Regions from separate parts of the Brevibacterium sp. FME17 genome, predicted to be linked through region 1. Evidence: predicted binding sites of a transcription regulator. Region 1 holds the regulator's gene; the other holds the start of a gene.
The links. Region 1 encodes HspR, which represses chaperone genes until heat shock. Its sites were predicted from a motif close to AAGTTGAGTCNNNNNGACTCAACTT; they were not measured.

Region 1 (9,368 bases):
AATCGCCCATAGGGTGAGGAAATCAGTGCTTTGTCGCCGCTGATAAGAATGCTCGCGGTCGACTCGATGCCATCATCGATGGAACCTGCAAGCGGTCCCAGAAACTTTTTCTCCCCCGCGGAATAAACCCTCGCTCCGCAAAGTTGAGTCTAGTGTACGCAACTTTCATGATGCCGAGCTTGACTGCTCGGATCACGAAGATAATACTTGAGTGCAGTTGGCTCAATGTGTGCGGTCGAGTGGGTCCACCGCTCGTCCCCGCAGCAGGAAATGCTGTGGAAGCCCGGTGGTGGATCCGCCCGATCGCACACATTCGAGTCGAGATCACTCACGATATGTAAGGAGACAACGTTATGGCACGTGCAGTTGGAATCGACCTCGGAACCACGAACTCCGTCGTCACAGTCCTCGAAGGCGGTGACCCTAAGGTCATCGCAAACGCGGAAGGCGGTCGCACGACCCCCTCCGTCGTTGCTGTCAACAAGAACGGCGACTCCCTGGTCGGCGAAATCGCCAAGCGCCAGGCCGTCACCAACATCAAGAACACCGTCGCCTCGGTCAAACGCCACATGGGCACCGACTGGTCCACCGAAATCGGCGGCAAGAAGATGTCGGCCCCTGAGGTTTCGGCTCGCATCCTGCAGAAGCTCAAGCACGACGCTGAGGAATACCTGCAGGAAGACGTCACCGACGCAGTCATCACCGTCCCCGCATACTTCAATGACGCCGAGCGTCAGGCCACGAAGGATGCCGGTGAGATCGCAGGACTCAATGTCTCGCGCATCATCAACGAGCCCACCGCTGCAGCTCTGGCCTACGGCCTCGAGCGCGGCAAGGAAGACGAGACCATTCTCGTCTTCGACCTCGGTGGCGGCACCTTCGACGTCTCCCTGCTCGAAGTCGGCAAGGACGAAGACGACTTCTCCACGATTCAGGTCCGTGCGACCTCGGGCGACAACCGCCTCGGCGGCGACGACTGGGATCAGCGCATCGTCGATTGGCTCGTCGGTGAGGTCAAGAACGGCTACGGCGTCGACCTGAGCAAGGACGCGACCGCAATCCAGCGACTGAAGGAAGCCTCGGAGCAGGCCAAGAAGGAACTCTCCTCGGCTACCAGCACCAACATTTCGCTGCAGTACCTGTCGATGAGCGAGAACGGACCCATCCACCTGGATGAGACCCTGACCCGCGCGAAGTTCGAGGACCTGACCAAGGACCTCCTCGAGCGCACCAAGGCTCCGTTCCACGCAGTCATGAAGGACGCAGGCGTGTCCGTCTCCGAGATCGACCACGTCGTCCTCGTCGGCGGTTCGACCCGTATGCCAGGCGTCTCCGCCGTCGTCACCGAACTCACCGGAGGCAAGGAGCCCAACAAGGGCGTCAACCCCGATGAGGTCGTCGCGATCGGCGCAGCCGTGCAGGCCGGTGTCCTCGTGGGCGAACGCAAGGACGTTCTGCTCATCGACGTCACCCCGCTTTCGCTGGGACTCGAGACCAAGGGCGGCGTGATGACCAAGCTCATCGAGCGCAACACCCCGATCCCGACCAAGCGTTCGGAGACCTTCACCACCGCTGAGGACAACCAGCCCTCCGTGTCGATCCAGGTCTTCCAGGGTGAGCGTGAGTTCACTCGCGACAACAAGAACCTGGGCACCTTCGAGCTGACCGGCATCGCTCCGGCTCCTCGCGGCGTGCCGCAGATCGAGGTCGCCTTCGACATCGACGCCAACGGCATCGTGCACGTGTCGGCCACCGACAAGGGCACCGGCACCGAGCAGTCGATGACGATCACCGGCGGTTCCGCGCTGCCGAAGGAAGACATCGACCGCATGGTCAAGGAAGCCGAAGAGCACGCAGACGAGGACAAGAAGCGCCGTGAGGCCGCTGACACTCGCAACAATGCGGAGAACCTCGCCTACCAGACCGAGAAGCTCGTCACCGACAACGAGGACAAGCTGCCTGAAGAGGTCAAGACCGAGATCAACTCGGACGTTGAGGCTCTCAAGGAAGCACTCAAGGGTGAAGACGACGATGCAGTGAAGACCGCATACGACAAGCTCGTCGAGAACCAGCAGAAGATCGGCGAAGCCATCTACAGCCAGCAGGGTGGTGCCGAAGGCGCCGCTGGTGAAGAGGCCGCAGCCGGTGCAGATGCAAGCGCTGACGACGATGTCGTCGACGCTGAGGTTGTCGACGAAGAGGATGAGGAGAAGAAGTAATGACTTCCGAGGGCAACGATCCGTCGTCCGAGGAGCCAGGCTTCACCTTCAGCGACAAGCGCCGGATTGATCCGGACACCGGTGAACTCCGCCCAGAGGCCGACGCACCGTCGGCCTCGGCGGAGGCCGGTGAGGCCGATGTCGCGAACGACGCCACCGGTGCCGCAGGCGCCGAGGACGTCCAAGGCGCCGACGAGGATCTGGCTGATGCCAGTGACCTCGGCGTCGACATCCCGGCCGACGCTTCGACGTTGAACGACACCGAGGCTGCTCAGGGCGAAGAGGCTGCCGAACCCGCACCGGGTTCCGAAGCCGCAGCGCACCTGGCCGACCTCAAGCGCATCAACGCCGAGTACGCCGCCTACCGGATGCGGGCCGATCGCGAACGCGAGCGGGCTGCGACCGGTGGCACGATCAAGGCCGTCGAGGCCCTGATCCCGGTACTCGACGAAGTGCGCCTGGCGCAGGAGAACGGCGACGTCACGGGGCCTTTCGAGACCCACGTGAAGAAGCTGGTCGACTCGCTGAGCAAGGTCGGCGTCGAGCAGTACGGTGAAGTCGGCGACGAGTTCGATCCGCGACTGCACGAGGCACTCATGCAGCAGCCATCGGACGACGTCGAGACTCCGACCGTCTTCCTGGTCATGCAGCCGGGCTATCGCATGGGTGAGCGCGTCATCCGTGCGGCACGCGTCGGCGTGCAGCAGCCGGAAGACTGAGAACCACACCCTCGCCGAGGTGGTCCCACCACCGTGGAACCACCTCGGCGGCGGTCCGGATCACCCGGGATGACAATCCCGGGGTTGCGGATTGTGAGGAGACAATTGAATACACTGATGAAGAAGACACGGAAGGAGGTGCCAGGTGAATACCGGTCCTCAGAATGATTGGTTCGAAAAGGACTTCTACAAGACCCTCGGCGTCTCCAAAGATGCTTCCGACGCAGAGATCAAGAAGGCCTACCGCAAGCTGGCACGCAAGTACCACCCGGATGCCAACCCCGGCGACTCCAAGGCTGAAGACAAGTTCAAGGAGCTCGGCCAGGCGCATCAGGTGCTCTCTGACAAGGAATCTCGCGCCCAGTATGACCAGGTCCGCGCCATGGGCGGCGGAGCCAGGTTCACCGGTTCCGGTGGGCCAGCAGGTGGAGCCAGCGGCGGATTCGACGACGTATTCTCCGACCTCTTCGGCGGAGGCGGACGGACACGGACCCGCTCGCCCTACGGCGGAGGCGGGGGAGACGTGCCCCCAGATCTCGCTGACCTTCTCAACGGCTTCGGCGGAGGAGGCTACGGCGGTGGCGGTTTCGGCGGCGGCTATTCGCCACCGACCAAGGGCGGGGACATCAAGTCCAACACCACCCTGTCGTTCACGGAAGCCATCAACGGTGCCTCGGTGAAGCTGAACATGCCAGGCGGAAAGCCCCTGACCGTGCGCACGCCGATCGGCGTCAAAGACGGACAGAAGATCCGACTGGCAGGCAAGGGCAAGAAGAGCCCCAACGGCGGTGAAGCCGGTGACGTGATCCTGACGATCAAGGTCAAGCCGCACCCTGTCTTCACCCGTGACGGCGACAACCTGCGGATGGACCTGCCGGTGAGCTTCGACGAGGCCGCACTCGGCGCCGAGGTCAAGGTGCCGACGCTTGACGGTATGCCGGTGACGATGAAGATCGCCCCGGGCACACCATCGGGTCGGACCATGCGCCTGCGCGGCAAGGGTGTGAAATCGAAGAAGGGCACCGGCGACCTGCTGGTGACCGCGGAGATCGTTGTCCCGCAGAACCTGTCGAAGGACGCCAAGGAAGCGGTCGAGTCGTTCCGCTCGGCGACCGAGAACGAGGACCCGCGCGACGGTCTGCTCGACAAAGCCAAGGCCAGTTGAGGTGGTGAAGCGTGATGCACATATCGACCAGTGCAGCGGTATACGTCATTTCGGTGGCGGCGGACCTCGCAGGAATGCACCCGCAGACGCTGCGGCAGTATGACCGTCTGGGTCTCGTCACCCCCGAGCGCACGGCCGGCAGAGGCCGACGGTACTCGGGGCGAGACATCGCCAAACTTCGGCTGATCCAGCAACTTTCCCAGGACGAGGGCGTGAACCTCGTGGGTATCAAGAAGATCATCGACCTGCAGAACCAGGTCGATGCGCTCAAGTCCCGGAACGAGGAGCTGGAGACCGAAGTCAGGTCTCGGATGTCAGCGAAGGAACGCGAAGCTCGTGTCTTCGCTGCCGGCACTGCTGGTGACGTCGTCTCGATCTCGCGTGGCAGGCGGCCCCGGGGTCGGCCCGAGCCGGGTGCGATGGTTCTCTACAACAGGTTCAGACGCCGGTAAGCAACTGAGATTGGAGGCTGCCCGCGGCGCAGCCTCTTGTAGTCGACGCCGGCATTCGTCACTACACCGACCGTGCTGTGCCAGAATGTCGTTCATGGACGAAACTGACAAGCTCAAAAGTGCCGCGGACTCGGCCGACGACGCGGCCCAAGAAGCTGCGGACAGCAAGTGGTTCGAACGGGTTGCGCGAGCTGGTTTCGTCGCGAATGGAATCGTGCACATCATCCTCGGAGCCACCGCGGTTGCCGTTGGACTCGGTCGCGGTGGCGAGGCGGATCAATCGGGTGCGGTCCAACAGATGGCCGCACAGCCGTTCGGCATGGTGCTCATCGTCCTGTGCCTGATCGGCTGTGGGCTGATGGCCCTCTGGTGTGTGTTCAACGCCTTCTTCGGTTCCGCCTCTCTGCGCGGAGCCGGCACGAATGCCCCTCAGCATCGGCAGGGACGCCGCAGATGGGTCGAATTCATCAAAACGATCGGTTCCGCTGTTGCCTATGCCGCAGTTGCCCTGACGTTCGCCCAGTCCGTCATCGGCGGCGGATCTGATTCAGGCAAGACCAGCTCTCAGGCATCGACGACCCTGGCGAAGGCCCCGGGCGGCCTGTACATCCTCGCAGCGATCGGGGTTGTGATCGTCATGATCGGCATCGGTTTCTGTATCGCCGGGATCCGCCTCAAATGGATGGACGAGCTGCGGATGCCACGTAAGGCTCCGGTGAGCACGCTGCTGATTGCCACTGGCATCATCGGATATTTGGGCAAAGGCGCGACGCTGCTGGCAGTCGGAGCGCTCGTCGTCGTCTCGGCGATGACCGGTGACCCCGAAGAGTTCACGGGAATTGACGGAGCGCTCAAAGCGATGCGCGACCAGCCGTTCGGCACTGTGCTCATGCTCGCTGTGGGTGCTGGTCTTGTGCTCTACGGAGTCTTCCTCAGTCTGCGTGCTCGGTACGACCGGATGGATTGATGCCTCGGGCACGGCACATCGGCACAATTCCTTATGCCGGGAAATAGCCGCCCAACAGGGATGTCCGAACGTGAATGCAAGAAGAGTGCGAACCCTCCACGGGCTCGCACTCTTCTTACATTGTCATCGCCGCTGCGACGGCCGACTTATCAGATCGCTGAAGGATCCTCGACGGCCTTCTTGCGACGCATGGTCATGGTGACTGCGGCTCCACCGATGAGGAGGAGAGCAGCTCCGCCGACGAGGCCGGTCAGCTCGGTACCGGTGCGAGGCAGGTCGCCGCCACCGTTTCCGTTGCCGTCATCATCGCCGCCGTTACCGCCGTCTGCGTTGCCGTCTTCATTGCCATCTTCGTTTCCGTCGCTGCCGCCGGCGTTGGCGTCATCGCTGACGGTGAAGGCTCCGGTGAGCTCGTCGTCGCCACAGGTGACGGTGACGTCGTAGTCGCCGAGGTAGGCCGATGGGTCATTGGCAGAGGTGCCGTAGACGTTGACGGAGGCATTGCCCTCGTCATCGGCCTTGACGGTGTTGTCGTAGGCGGTGACGTTCGAGTTGCCCTTGGGGGTGACGAGGTAGTGAACGTCCGAGCCTGGCTCGCAGTTCTCGACTGCAAGGGTGACACCCTTGTTCTCCACGACGAAGTCAGCGGCCTCAATGGTCTCAGGCGAGACCTTCAGCGTGGCTTCAGCGGCCGGAGTGGTGGGCTTGGGCTCTTCGGTCTCGTCTGCGGTGACGGTGAACTTGGCAGAGTTCGAGACTTCTTCGCTTTCGGCGTCGACTGCGGAGACCGAGTAGTCGCCTGGTTCGAGGCCGCCTTCGGGTGCCTTGACGGTGGTGCTGATCTTGCCGTCTTCGTCGGCAGTGACTTCTTCCTGGAAGAAGGGCGACTGGGTGGCGTTGCCCATCACGGTCACGGCGCTGTCGGGGGTGAAGCCCTCGCCGGTGAGCTTGAGGCCGTCTTTTTCGAAGTCCGAGACGGAGATCTTCTCGGTGTTGAGGGAGACCTTCGGATCGACCGCAGGTGCTTCTGGCTCTTCGGCGTCATCGTCGATGACCTCGACCTGCGAGGCGATCTCTTCGGTCTCATCGCCACGCTTGATGGTGATCGTGAAGTTGAGTGTGCCCGGATCGATAGCAGCGGGGTCACCGGTGACGTTGTGGATGGTGAACTCGACGGAGTCACCTTCAGCCGTTACCTCTTCGCCGGTGAGGTTGTCCGAGACTACGTCTCCGGCTTCGAGGCCAGTGACGGTGACGGTGAAGCCGGGGTCGAGGAGATCGGTCTGAGTGATTTCCTTCGGTGAAACTGTCACCGATGCTTCGATGGCCTGAGGCTCGGCGCCTTCATCGGCACCATCCTTGTCATCCGACTGGGCTTTGCTCTGCTGGACGTTCGTCTGTCCGAAAGCGTCGGCTGTGGGTGCAGCCATTACTGGGGATGCGGCAAGGCCGGTGATGGCCAGGGCCACTGCGGGGGCGAGTACAAGCTTCTTCATAGTGTCCTTCGTTTCTAAGGCTGAGAGTGATCTCCTACGCAGGTAACAATAATGAAATATTTACAACGAGCATAGTTGTGGTCGTTTTGTTCACACTTGTCGTACAGATCGGTCACAGGCGTCGTTGACCAGTTAGAGCAATGGTCGTGTTGAACATGGGTGTGGCCCCGACCGAAGTCGGGGCCACACCCATTCGTAGGCTCAGATGATCACCTATGTGAGTTGATCATCTGCGGTGTTCATCAGAAGTCGGTAGGTGACTGTCCGACCTTCTTGCGGCGACCGGTCATGGCGATTGCGGCTCCACCAACGAGGAGGAGCATCGCTCCCGAGGCAAGACCACCAAGGTCTGCACCGGTGCGTGGCAGCTGGCTGCCATCATTGCCACCATTGTCGCTGCCGTCGCTTCCGCCGCCATCTGCACCGGCGGTGACTGTGAACGATTCCTTCATCGAGTCATCGCCGCAGGTTGCGCTGGCGGTATAGGCGCCGACATATGCTGAAACGATGTCGGAGGTGCCGAAGACATTGACCGAAGCCTTACCCTCGTCGTCGGCCTTGACTGTGTTCTCGTACGCGGTGACCTGCATGCCCTTGGGCTTGACGGCGAAGTGCACATCCGCGCCGGGTTCGCAGTCCTCGACGGCCAGGGTGACGCCCTTCTTGTCGTTGGCGAAGTCCGCTGCTTCGAGCGTCTTCGGCGAGACCGTGAACGATGCTTCTGCTGGCGCTTCGGGAGTATCTCCGTCCTTGCCGTCGTTGTCACCGTCATCGCCGTCTTCTTTGCCTTCGGCGACGACGTTGATGTTGCCGTTGAGCGTCTCCGACTCGGTACCTTCGCGATCGATGGTGACCGTGAACGGAACCTTGCCCTCTTCGAGGCTGTCGGGGTTGCCCTGGTAGTAGAGGTGGAGCTTGTAGTCGCCGTCTGCTTCAGCGGTTTCGGTATCTCCGGTCAGCGAGTCGGTGATCTTGTCACCCTTCTTCACGCCTGAGACGGTGACGGTGACGCCCTTGTCCTTGTTGGCGAGGTCCGCTGCTGTGATCTCCTTGGGGTCGACCTTCAGCGAGGCATCGATCGCCTCGACGGCGTCATCGTCGGTGACGGTGAACTTCGCGTAGTTCGAGACCTCTTCGGTTTCGGCGTCCACGGCGTAGACCGAGTAGTCGCCGGGCTCGAGTTCGCCCTTGACTGTAGTGCTGATCTTGCCGTCTTCGTCGGCGGTGATCTCGTCCTGGTGGAACGGCGCCTGGCCGGCTGCGCCAATGACGTTGACGGTGCCGCCGGGGGTGAAGCCTTCACCGGTGAACTTGAGCCCGTCTTTTTCGAGGTCTGAGGCAGAGATCTCATCGGTGTTGAGAGAGACCTTCGGATCGACTTCGGAGACCTCGTCGACGACGTTGATCTCTCCGTTAAGGGTGACCGGCTCTTCACCTTCGCGATCGATGGTGACCGTGAAGGGGACCGGCCCCTCGTCGAGGTTGTCGGGATCGCCTTCGTAGTAGACGCCGAACGTGAAGTCACCGTCCGCGTCGACAGTCCTGCCTTCTTCAATCAGGCTATCGGTGACTGTGTCCCCTTCTTCGAGGTTGGTCACGGTGACCTGGATGCCCTTGTTGGGGTCGGCGAGGTCCCCTGGGGTAATTTCGTCGGGATCAACGGTGAGTTCTGAGTCAATGGCAGCCTGCGCATCGATGACCCGAGTCGAGCCCGAGAGCGTCTGCGCTGAAACGCCTTCGCGCTGGACCTTGACGGTGAGGGCCTTCGAGCCTTCGGTGAGGTCTTCGGCGTCGCCGTTGTACTTGACGTTGAGAGTTGCGGTCGAACCGGATGCTGTCGTCGCCGGTGCGCTCAGGCCCGACGTTGAGAGCTTGTCGCCCTTCTCCAGTCCGGTGACCGTGACCTTGACGCCCTTGGTTGCGAGGTCCTCGGCTGAGATCGATGAGGCGGCGACCTTCAGCTGAGCGTTGATCTCCTCGGCATCGTCTTTGTCGTCGGAGTCGTCCTTCTTCGGCTCGTCATCCTTGGGCGCAGGCTTCTTCGCGTCCGTGGCATCATCGCCGGACTTCTTGTCTGCCTTGTCGTCAGCCTTCTTCTTATCAGCTGCTTTCTTGGCTGCGGCCTTCTTGTCAGCGGCCTTCTTTTCGGCCGCGTCTTTCTTCTCCTGCTCAGCCTTTTCTTTGGCTTCCTTCTCAGCAGCAGCCTTTTCCTCAGCTGCCTTCTTCTGCTCAGCCTGTTCCTTGGCGAGCTTCTCGGCTGCTTCCTTGTCCTTCTTATCCTGCTCGGCCTTGGCTTCGGCCTTGGCAGAGGCGGACTGGGTGGAGGGGGTCTCGGCAGCGGCGACTGGGG
Region 2 (9,368 bases), on a different contig from region 1:
GTCGACACGGCCGCACCTGTCTGGACGGAGAAGCCGAAGTTGCCGGTGAGGAACCCGCCGAGGCTGAGGAAGTAGCGGCTGATCCAGGATTCATCGGCCCCGGTCTCGGTGCGGATCGCTGCGATCTGATCGGCCGAGAGGCCCAGTGCGGGGTCCGCGAACCGGGCGGTGACACCGTCGCCGGGGATGAGGCTGAGCAGGATGAATGCGGCCGTGAACGCCAAGAGCAGGACCAGCAGGGCCTGGCCCAGGCGCAGGAAGAGGTAGCGGATATCGAGGATCATTTCTGACCTGCCAACCATGTGCTGTAGAAGTCGGGACGGCCCACCGGTTCGGTCGCGAAACCGTTGACCCGGCGACGGAAGGAGAAGACCTGCGGCTCTTCGAAGAACGGCAGCACATAGGCGTTCTCGACGAGGTAGTCCTGGACCTTCTCCGCAGCCTTCTGCCGATTCTTCGTCACAGGCTCCGAGGCAAGTTCGTCCAGCAGTCGGTCGACCTCGGGATCAATGCTCTCATCAGCGGCGTCGTCGCGGTCCTTGCCATTGAGGAAGACGTCACGGTTGACCGAGGAGTAGTTCGAGCGCAGATTGTCGAAGTCCGCGCGGGCAACCATCGAATGGTAGATCTGTACGCGGTCGAGGTCGAGAGCATCCAGGGTCTGTTTCGACTGGTCACCGGGGTTGATGGACAGGCGCACGCCGACGTGGCGCAGCTGCTGCTGGATGAGCGTCTGCACCTCATTCGACCGTGGCTGCGGCAACGCGATGTTGACCGACAGTTCCAGAACCTGGCCGTCCTTGATGCGGAAGCCGGCGGCATTGCGCTCGCCCCAGCCCGCCTCGTCGAGGAGTCGGTTCGCCGCTTTCGGATCGTGGACCCACGATCCCGACTGATCCTTGTAGCCCATCGCACCCTTGGCCAGGAGTCCGGTGGCCAAGGGGTAGTTGGGGGTGAAGAGCTTGTCGACGATCTCCTGCCGGTCAACGGCGGCGATGATCGCCTGCCTGACCCTGAGGTCGGCAAGCAGTTTGTGCCGGAACCGGAAGTTGACGCTGTTGTTGATGCCGTTCGTGGCCTTGGCATAGAGGCGCAGACCCTGCTCGGTCACTCGTGCTTCGTCGGGAGCTTGGACGTCGCGGACGCCGTCGGCCTGCCCGGAGAGCACGGCGCCGATGCGCACCGAGTACTCGTTGTTGGTCAGGTAGTCGATGCCGTCGAGGTGGGCCCGGCCCTGATGTTTCAGGTGCGGTGGCGCCCAGTCGTAGTCCTCGCGGACCCGCACAGACAGCTTCGTGCCGATGGTCTCCTCGGTGATGTGGAAGGGCCCGCAGGTGTGGATTCCGGTGGCACCGCCGGGACCGAAGCCCTCGGCGTCGAGTCTCAGAGTCGAATCTGCGAGCAGGCCTGCATTCATCGTCGATGTCGCCTGCGCGAAGCCGGGGGAGGGGGCGCTGAAGTGGAAGCGAACCGTGTTCTCACCGAGGACTTCGCTGCGATCGTAGTTCGAGATCTGTTCGGAGACCGGAAGCGTGCGCGCCTCATCGCCCTTGCCGAAGAGGTCGAAGTTCTTCGCCACGTTCTTCGCCGTCAGCGCTGAGCCGTCGGAGTAGGTCACGCCCGGACGAATCGTGAAGGTGAACGCGGTGGCATCCTCGTTGATCTCCGGCAGTTCCGTGGCCAGCCAGGGGTGGAGTTCGAGGGTCTCCGGATCCTGCCACAGCAGCCGTGCGGAGATGTTGTTCATGATGCCGCCATTGGGATAGAACCCGACCGAGGGCGGGTAGAGCAGCGTCCACGTCTGCGGCTCGAAGTATGTGAGGACACCGCCCTGCACCGGGTTGCCGTCTTTGGGCAGAGGAGCGTCGTCGGTGGGGGTGCACGCGCTGAGCGTGATGATGGTGCCCAAGCCCAGCCCGAGGCTGAGGAAATTGCGGCGGCCGTAGGTTCGCCTGGGGCTCGCCGAGGTGGAGGGACGGAGGTCCGTCATGGAATGTGGTCCTTTGTGCAGATGAAACCGAGATCGGGCTGTGGACAGTTATTCAGGTCGCTCAACTAGTCGTTGATATAGCTCAACAATTGGAGCTGGTGACCTTCTGGAGGTCGATGTGAAGTCGGCGCCACAGCATTTGGGGCCCTGAGTGTGTCTGCATGCTTTGAGTTAAGCGCATCGGCATACTGGCAGTCAATCCGATCGCTTAATATTGAGTCATGTCGCTGCCTCCAGATTTCGACCATCTTGTCATTGCCGTTCCGAATCTTGCACAAAGTGTTGAGCAATATCACGATCTCGTTGGGGTGAAGGCTATTCCTGGCGGGACCCATCCGGGCCTGGGTACGGCCAACGCCCTGCTCGGCCTCAAGGTCGAAGCGGGCGGCGTCGCGGTCGAAGACGTGAGCGTCGACGCTCATCGCGACAGCTACATCGAAATCCTCGGACCCGACCCCGAGCAGGACCCAGCCCTTGCCGCCTCGCGCTTAGCGGGGATCACCGAGCCCACGGTGCAGCGGTGGGCCATCCATCCGGCCGATTTCGACGCAGTCGTGACTTCGTGTGCACGTTCCCTGCAGCCGGCCGCGCATTCGAAAGAACCGAACGTCGACCTCGGCGAGGTGCATTACATGTCCCGCCGCACACCGGAGGGCACGCTTCTTGAGTGGCGATTGACGAGGCGGGCACCATTGGCGCTGGGTGGAATTCAGCCGTTCCTCATTGATTGGAAGGATTCTCCGCACCCCGCGCGGCAACCGATGCCTGTGGTCGGCCTCGAGCGGTTCTGGGCGACGAGTACGGATGTAGACACAACATCCAGAGTTCTGAGATCCTTGGGGGCTACCATCGAGGTTGAGGCAGGGGTCACAGAAGCCCTGCACGCCACACTGAAAGGTCCCGGTGGATCATGGACGATCTGAGTACGATTCCCGCCAATCTTGACCACCTCATCATCACGGTGCCCGAGCTCGAAGCCGGGGTCGCTGAATTCGAGCGCATCACCGGAGTCCGCGCCGTCGCCGGTGGGCGACACCCTGGCCGAGGAACCGCCAACTATCTTGTCGGTCTCAACTCTGCAGGCGGATCTGCCGGCACCCACACCTACCTTGAGATCCTGGGCCCGGATCCACAGCAGACGCCACCGGCAGACGGCACGCTGCCGCTGGACGCACATCTGGCCGATGGCCTGACCCTGCAGACCTGGGCTATCCATCCGCACGCATTCCTCGCGAAGGTCGCCGGAGCCAATACTGAGGGAATCGACTTCGGTGAGGTCCGCGACATGTCTCGGGAGACTGCCGAGGGGGAGCTGCTGGAATGGCGTCTGACCTCCCGGGCCCCTTTGCCGGCCAAGGGCACACAGCCCTTCCTCATCGACTGGGGCGAGTCGACCCACCCCGCCGAGGCAGCTCTGCCGACGGTGGAGCTGGAAGAGTTCTCCATAGAATCCTCGGACGCCGAGGCGACCCGCCGTGTTCTTGAGGTGCTTGGTGCCAGCGATACCCAGGTAGTTGAAGGCAACGAGCACCGATTGCATGCACGCCTGCGCGGTCCCGGCGGTGTCCTCGAATTCTGAGGGCAGACTAGGCGACGATCTTCGTCGGTGGGCGGAGAGGAAACGCTAGACTCATGAGAGTGTCGAGACTTCCCCGCCTTTCACCGCGCCCACTGCTCACAACACGTCACCTGATCACGACTGGTCAGCGGCGAGCCGCCTCGGCGGTGGTTGCGGCGTCTCTGCTCTTCGGGCTCAGCGCCTGCGCACCCGACTCGGGGCAGGAGACGCGACCTGGTCCTTCCCAGAGCGAGACCGTCGCAGTCGGCGAGACCTCGACGCCGAGTGCAACGAGTCAGCCGAGCACGACCAGTGCATCGGAGTCTGCGGCGGCCGCTGCGAAGTCGGCTGGTTCGGCCGGTGTCAGCGAAGGTGACATCGATATGAAGGGAAGCAGCGATTGGGACCGTCCGAAGAAGGAGACCGGTCCCAACCGTGACGAGGGCAAGACCTTCAAGGTCGCGCTGCGGGTTGAGGACAATCTGCCGATCGACGTCGACGGGGCCGCGGCGTTCATCATCAAGACGCTGCAGGACGAGCGCGGCTGGCAGGACCTCGATGATGTGTCGATCGAAATGGTCGACGAGGGTGAGGATGCGATGATCTCCATCGCCAGCCCCGACACCGTGGATTCGATGTGCCTTCCGCTGCGCACCTTGGGCAAGCTCTCCTGCCGCAACGGCAACAATGTCATCCTCAACGCCAAACGCTGGGTCTCGGCGACAGATGAGTTCGATGACATCACCCAATACCGTCAATACCTCATCAACCATGAAGTCGGCCACGCGTTGGGCCACAGCCACGAACCCTGCCCAGGCACAGGCAAAACCGCACCGCTCATGCAGCAGCAGACCAAGGGCCTGCAGGGCTGTGAACCCAATGGGTGGCCTTCTAAGGGCTAGTCTGATACGAAGCTGGCTCGATGGAGAGCAGATGGAGAGGCTAAAAATATGATTACTTCCAGTGAACGACTGCCTATAGTTGTCGATCTTCCCACTCATGATCCACGACTAGGTTTTGAAACGTACGTTGATGTTATTGCTCGGGCGATACTTGGTGGTTATCCTGCACGGTTCACCGTTGCATTGTATGGAGATTGGGGTAGTGGCAAGTCATCACTTCTTAAAGCGCTGAAAGGCAAGCTAGGCGTCCCTCCTGAACGCAACCAGCCGGCGCTGGGGTATAGCCCAATCTTGGTGGACTTTGATGCTTGGCGTTACGCAGATAAGGGCGCAGTGACTCTGTCGATGCTACTAAGGATCGAGAGCGCGGTTGAGCGACGGACACAAACTGACGGGGTATCTGCACAGGTTCGAGAGGGTCTGAAAAAAACCCTGTCTGTGATCCGTCAAGTCATCAAGTCTGTTCAGATCTCGGCGTGGGGGTTGAACTTTAGTATGCAGCCGCAGGACGCGAGCGCATCGACTGATGCTGAGGCGGCGCTGCAACCGTTTGAGCAGCTCAGTGACATTGCTTCACAGCTTCCGTCGGATCAACGAATCATCGTATTCATCGACGACCTCGATAGGTGCACACCAGAAGCAGTAGTAGACGTTGTTGAGGCCATTAATGTGCTCACTGACATCGAAGGGATAGTTTTCGTTCTAGCCCTTGACTATCGATATTTGACAAATGCAATTAGAGCTAAATATAAGGATGTAGATGCAGACCAATTTATTGAGAAAATAGTTCAGGTGCCATTTCATATTCCGACTCCGCAGATTGACAATCTCGAATTTTCGCATGTTATTAATAACTGGGATGAAGTAAGCAGTTTCCTGAGCGGGGTCTCAGAGGATGACTTAAAGGCGATTCTGCGTTTGGGTCTGAGATCCAACCCGCGCCAACTGAAGCGTTTAATCAACTTGTATCTGATAACTTCCGCGATTGCCAACATCGAGGAGCCGATGCGAAATACTGCACTCAAATTGTTGGCTTTAAGGATCTCGTGGCCGACTGTCTTTTTGGCATTACAGAAAGATCTTGAGGTTAGGAAGCGAGCCGATAAAAATTCGGACTCCTGGCGGAAGCTAAAATTTGATGACTTCTTAGCTTCTTGGAGACGCAACCAACAGGCTGTACCGCAGGGTGAGATCGCAGGCGTCGGTGAAGAGGAATCAAGTCTTGAGTTCAAGTCTGATTTTGGACTTCTCGAGGACGGTGCGGAAGCTCTCGATGAGTTTTTCAGTACCCTTTTCTTAGATGAAGGTGAAGATGTGCAGGCAGACGATGTGCTTTCTGTGATGTTGGTGGCGCAGGAGACGACTCGAGACCCCGGGGCAGACGAATTGACAGCTCAAGAACCGAGTGGTGGCCGGCTTCGAATCACCTACGATTTAGCTCCAGATTATCTTCGGGACGCATTTGAACGAGCGAAGAATCTATCCGACTTTGGCGACGAAGATAACTCACAGGAGATGCCTCACTATTATAGATTCTCCCGGTCGACGAATCGCAGAAATACTGTCGTCTACGCGATTATGCGTATTCGTCCAAAAATTGAGACATTGCGTATCGAAGTGACCTTGTTTGACACGTCCTCTGGTGATCTCGGCGCGGCTGATTTGCCTGAAGGTTTTGTTAATCAGCTTAAGCAGGTCGAAGGCTCGGCTGGCGACTGGAACGGGACCGTTATCTTGGACGGGCTGGAAGATCAGTTCGTTGCCGACGAGAAGTTTGAACAACTCAAGCGCATCCTCCGATTTGCCTATGACCGTGTTGGTTGCAGCAGGCGATAAGGTGGCCTTCGAAGGGCTGAGACACAAGTCGCAGAGCTGCTGCGGGAATAAGACCACCGCCTTCGTCGTTGATTGAGTCGTATAGGCTCAACTTTCGACAGGAGGTCAGATTGGCTACGTTCTTCGGATCCGCCGGTTCTGGCGGAGATTCATTCGACGAGTTCCTTGCGCGTTTTCTGCAGGGACAGCAGGGCGCGCGCCAGGGGCGCAGTGTCGACATCAACAAGCTGCTGAGCAAACGCAGTCACGAGGTCATCGACAACGCCGCTGACTATGCCCGAGAGCACGGTCAGGGGGAGGTCGACGCTCTGCACATTCTGCGCACCATGGCAGAGACAGAACCCGGTGTTTCAGCGATTCGCCAAGCGGGCGCTGACCCCGAACAGGTCGCCCATGCCGTGGAAGAGCGTCTGCCCGCATCCTCGAGCACGAAGCCCGAGGGCCCACTGACTCTGACCGGTTCCGGTCAGCGTGCGCTTCTCGACGCCTACCAGGTGGCGCGGGCGTTCGGCTCGACCTACGTTGATCCGGAACACCTGTTCTTCGCCTTCGTACTCAATCACGAGATGCCTGCCGGTCGCATCCTCGCCCAGGCGGGCGTGACGCAGGAGCGACTGCAGGCCGGAGCAGAAGCCGCCGAGGCCGGTGACCCCCAGGGCGGACCCGGCACAGGCCAGCCGGAAGAGACCATGCTCGAGCGATTCGGCACGGATCTCACGGCTCTGGCAGCAGACGGTGAACTCGACCCGGTGATCGGACGTGCCGAGGAGATCCAGGAGACCATTGAGATCCTGGCCCGCCGCACCAAGAACAATCCGGTGCTGCTCGGCGAGGCCGGCGTCGGCAAGACCGCGATCGCAGAGGGACTGGCTCAGGCCATCCACAGTGGTGAAATCCCAGCGCAGCTGTCGGGCAAACGAGTCATCTCACTTGATCTGCCGGGAATGCTTGCGGGCACACGCTACCGCGGTGACTTCGAGGAGCGCCTGACCGGTGCCCTCGACGAAATCGCTGACGACGGTGAGATGATCATCTTCGTCGATGAGCTCCACACCCTCGTCGGGGCAGGCGGCAACGGCGAATCCAACTCGATGGATGCCGGCAACATCCTCAAACCCCGGCTGGCTCGCGGAGATCTGCACCTGCTGGGTGCGACCACGCTGAAGGAATACCGGACGATTGAGAAGGACTCCGCCCTCGAACGTCGGTTCCAGCCGGTGCGCATCGGCGAGCCCAACATCGAGGATGCTGTGACAATCCTCGACGGACTCAAGGGCCGCTACGCCGAGCACCACAACGTGACCTACACGCCTGAGGCGATCCGCGCCTCGGTGGAGCTCTCCGATCGTTACATCAACGACAGGTTCCTGCCGGACAAGGCGATCGACCTCATCGATCAGGCGGGTGCCCGGCTGTCGCTGCAGCGCGGGCCCAAGGTCGATGCCAAGGCTCTGCGCGCAGAGATCGAACGGCTCGAGGCCGAGAAGAACACCGCGATCAGCGAAGAGAACTATGAGCGTGCCGGGGAACTCCGCGACGAGGTCATGAGCCTCGGGGAGAAGCTGCATGCCGAAGAGAACCCGGACGATAGTGCGGTGCAGGCTAAGGCCGACACCAAGCCCAGCGTCGTCGACGCCGACCAGATTGCACAGGTCGTCTCCCGGGCTACCGGGATTCCGGCGGCAAGCATGACCCAGGGTCAGAAGGCCAAGCTGGCCAAGCTCGAAGAGATCCTCCACGGTCGCGTCATCGGTCAGGACAACGCGGTGACGGCAGTGTCGAAGGCCGTGCGCCGGTCCCAGATGGGAATGGGAGATCCGAACCGTCCCATCGGCAGCTTCCTCTTCCTCGGACCCACCGGCGTGGGCAAAACCGAGCTGGCGAAATCTCTGGCCGCGACCCTGTTCGATGACGAGTCGGCGATGATCCGATTCGACATGAGCGAGTTCGGGGAACGCCACACCGTCTCACGCCTGGTGGGTTCGCCTCCCGGCTACGTCGGCTACGACGAAGCGGGACAGCTGACCGAACAGGTTCGGCGCAAGCCGTACTCGGTGATCCTCCTCGACGAGGTCGAGAAGGCTCACCCGGACGCCTTCAACCTGCTGCTCCAGGTCCTCGACGACGGTCGTCTCACCGACGGTCAGGGCCGGACCGTGGACTTCCGGAACACCGTCATCATCATGACGAGCAACCTGGGCTCCGAGTTCATGTCCGGCAGCACCCCGCTGGGCTTCAGCTCCACCGATGCGAAGGTCACCGAGAAGGACCTGAGTGCAAAGGTGATGGGCAAGCTCAAGGAGTTCATGCGTCCCGAGTTCCTCAACCGGATCGACGAGACCGTGATGTTCTCGCGGCTCGATCGTGAGCAGCTGCGCGTCATCGTCCGTCTTCAGCTGGAGCGTTCGGTCGAGCGTCTGGCGCACCAGGGCATCGGCCTGACCGTGTCCGAGGATGCTGTGGAGTGGCTTTCCGATACCGGGTACGAACCCGAGTTCGGTGCCCGTCCGCTGCGCCGCGTGATCCAGCGTGAGCTCGATGACCGCATTGCGGACCTCCTCGTCAACGAGACAGTGTCCGAAGGCGGAAGGGTCAGCGCCACGGTTGACGACGGAACACTGCGAGTGGTCGCGGAATCACCCGAGGTTCCTGTGGCAGTCTGAGGCAGAGCCGCCTGTGCAGGGTGATCACCTGCACGGCACGGGGCCGGATCGGAAGCGATGTCTTCCGGTCCGGCCCCGCTTCATTCATGCGGCAGGAACTGCCTCTTCCTGCTCGTGAACCTTGAGGACACGGTTGAGCACGAGGCGCTCTGTCAGGGTCCAGGCTGTCGTCGTCATCAGGTAGAGCGTGGCAGCTAGAGGCACAAACAGTGCGATGACCGCGGTCATGAAGGGCATGAAGCTCAGCACCCTGGTCACGCCTGAGAGGTCCGGCATGGCGGGTCCCTCGGTGGTGGAGTTCTGGCTGCCAGACGCCCGGACGGGCGGGGTCTGCGGCATATCGGGGGTGAGCAGATGCCGCGAGAGGGCAGCGACGACGGCGATGATGATCACGATGACGCCGAAGACTGCGGCCGAGA

Region 2: a site for HspR is predicted at 6,356-6,380, ahead of INT40_RS12455 (ATP-dependent Clp protease ATP-binding subunit). Genes of this name have one in related genera too.

Annotation. Positions count from the first base shown of each region.
Region 1 covers NZ_JABUYD010000008.1:66,821-76,188, forward strand. The annotation lists gene dnaK (molecular chaperone DnaK) at 354-2,219, shown strand; gene INT40_RS09345 (nucleotide exchange factor GrpE) at 2,219-2,938, shown strand; gene INT40_RS09350 (DnaJ C-terminal domain-containing protein) at 3,084-4,103, shown strand; gene INT40_RS09355 (heat shock protein transcriptional repressor HspR) at 4,118-4,555, shown strand; gene INT40_RS09360 (DUF1206 domain-containing protein) at 4,650-5,522, shown strand; gene INT40_RS09365 (hypothetical protein) at 5,672-7,018, opposite strand; gene INT40_RS09370 (hypothetical protein) at 7,261-9,368, opposite strand, start outside.
Region 2 covers NZ_JABUYD010000012.1:108,114-117,481, forward strand. The annotation lists gene INT40_RS12425 (ABC transporter permease) at 1-284, opposite strand, end outside; gene INT40_RS12430 (TIGR04028 family ABC transporter substrate-binding protein) at 281-1,990, opposite strand; gene INT40_RS12435 (VOC family protein) at 2,212-2,913, shown strand; gene INT40_RS12440 (VOC family protein) at 2,901-3,569, shown strand; gene INT40_RS12445 (DUF3152 domain-containing protein) at 3,629-4,450, shown strand; gene INT40_RS12450 (P-loop NTPase fold protein) at 4,499-6,286, shown strand; gene INT40_RS12455 (ATP-dependent Clp protease ATP-binding subunit) at 6,397-8,949, shown strand; gene INT40_RS12460 (YidC/Oxa1 family membrane protein insertase) at 9,034-9,368, opposite strand, start outside.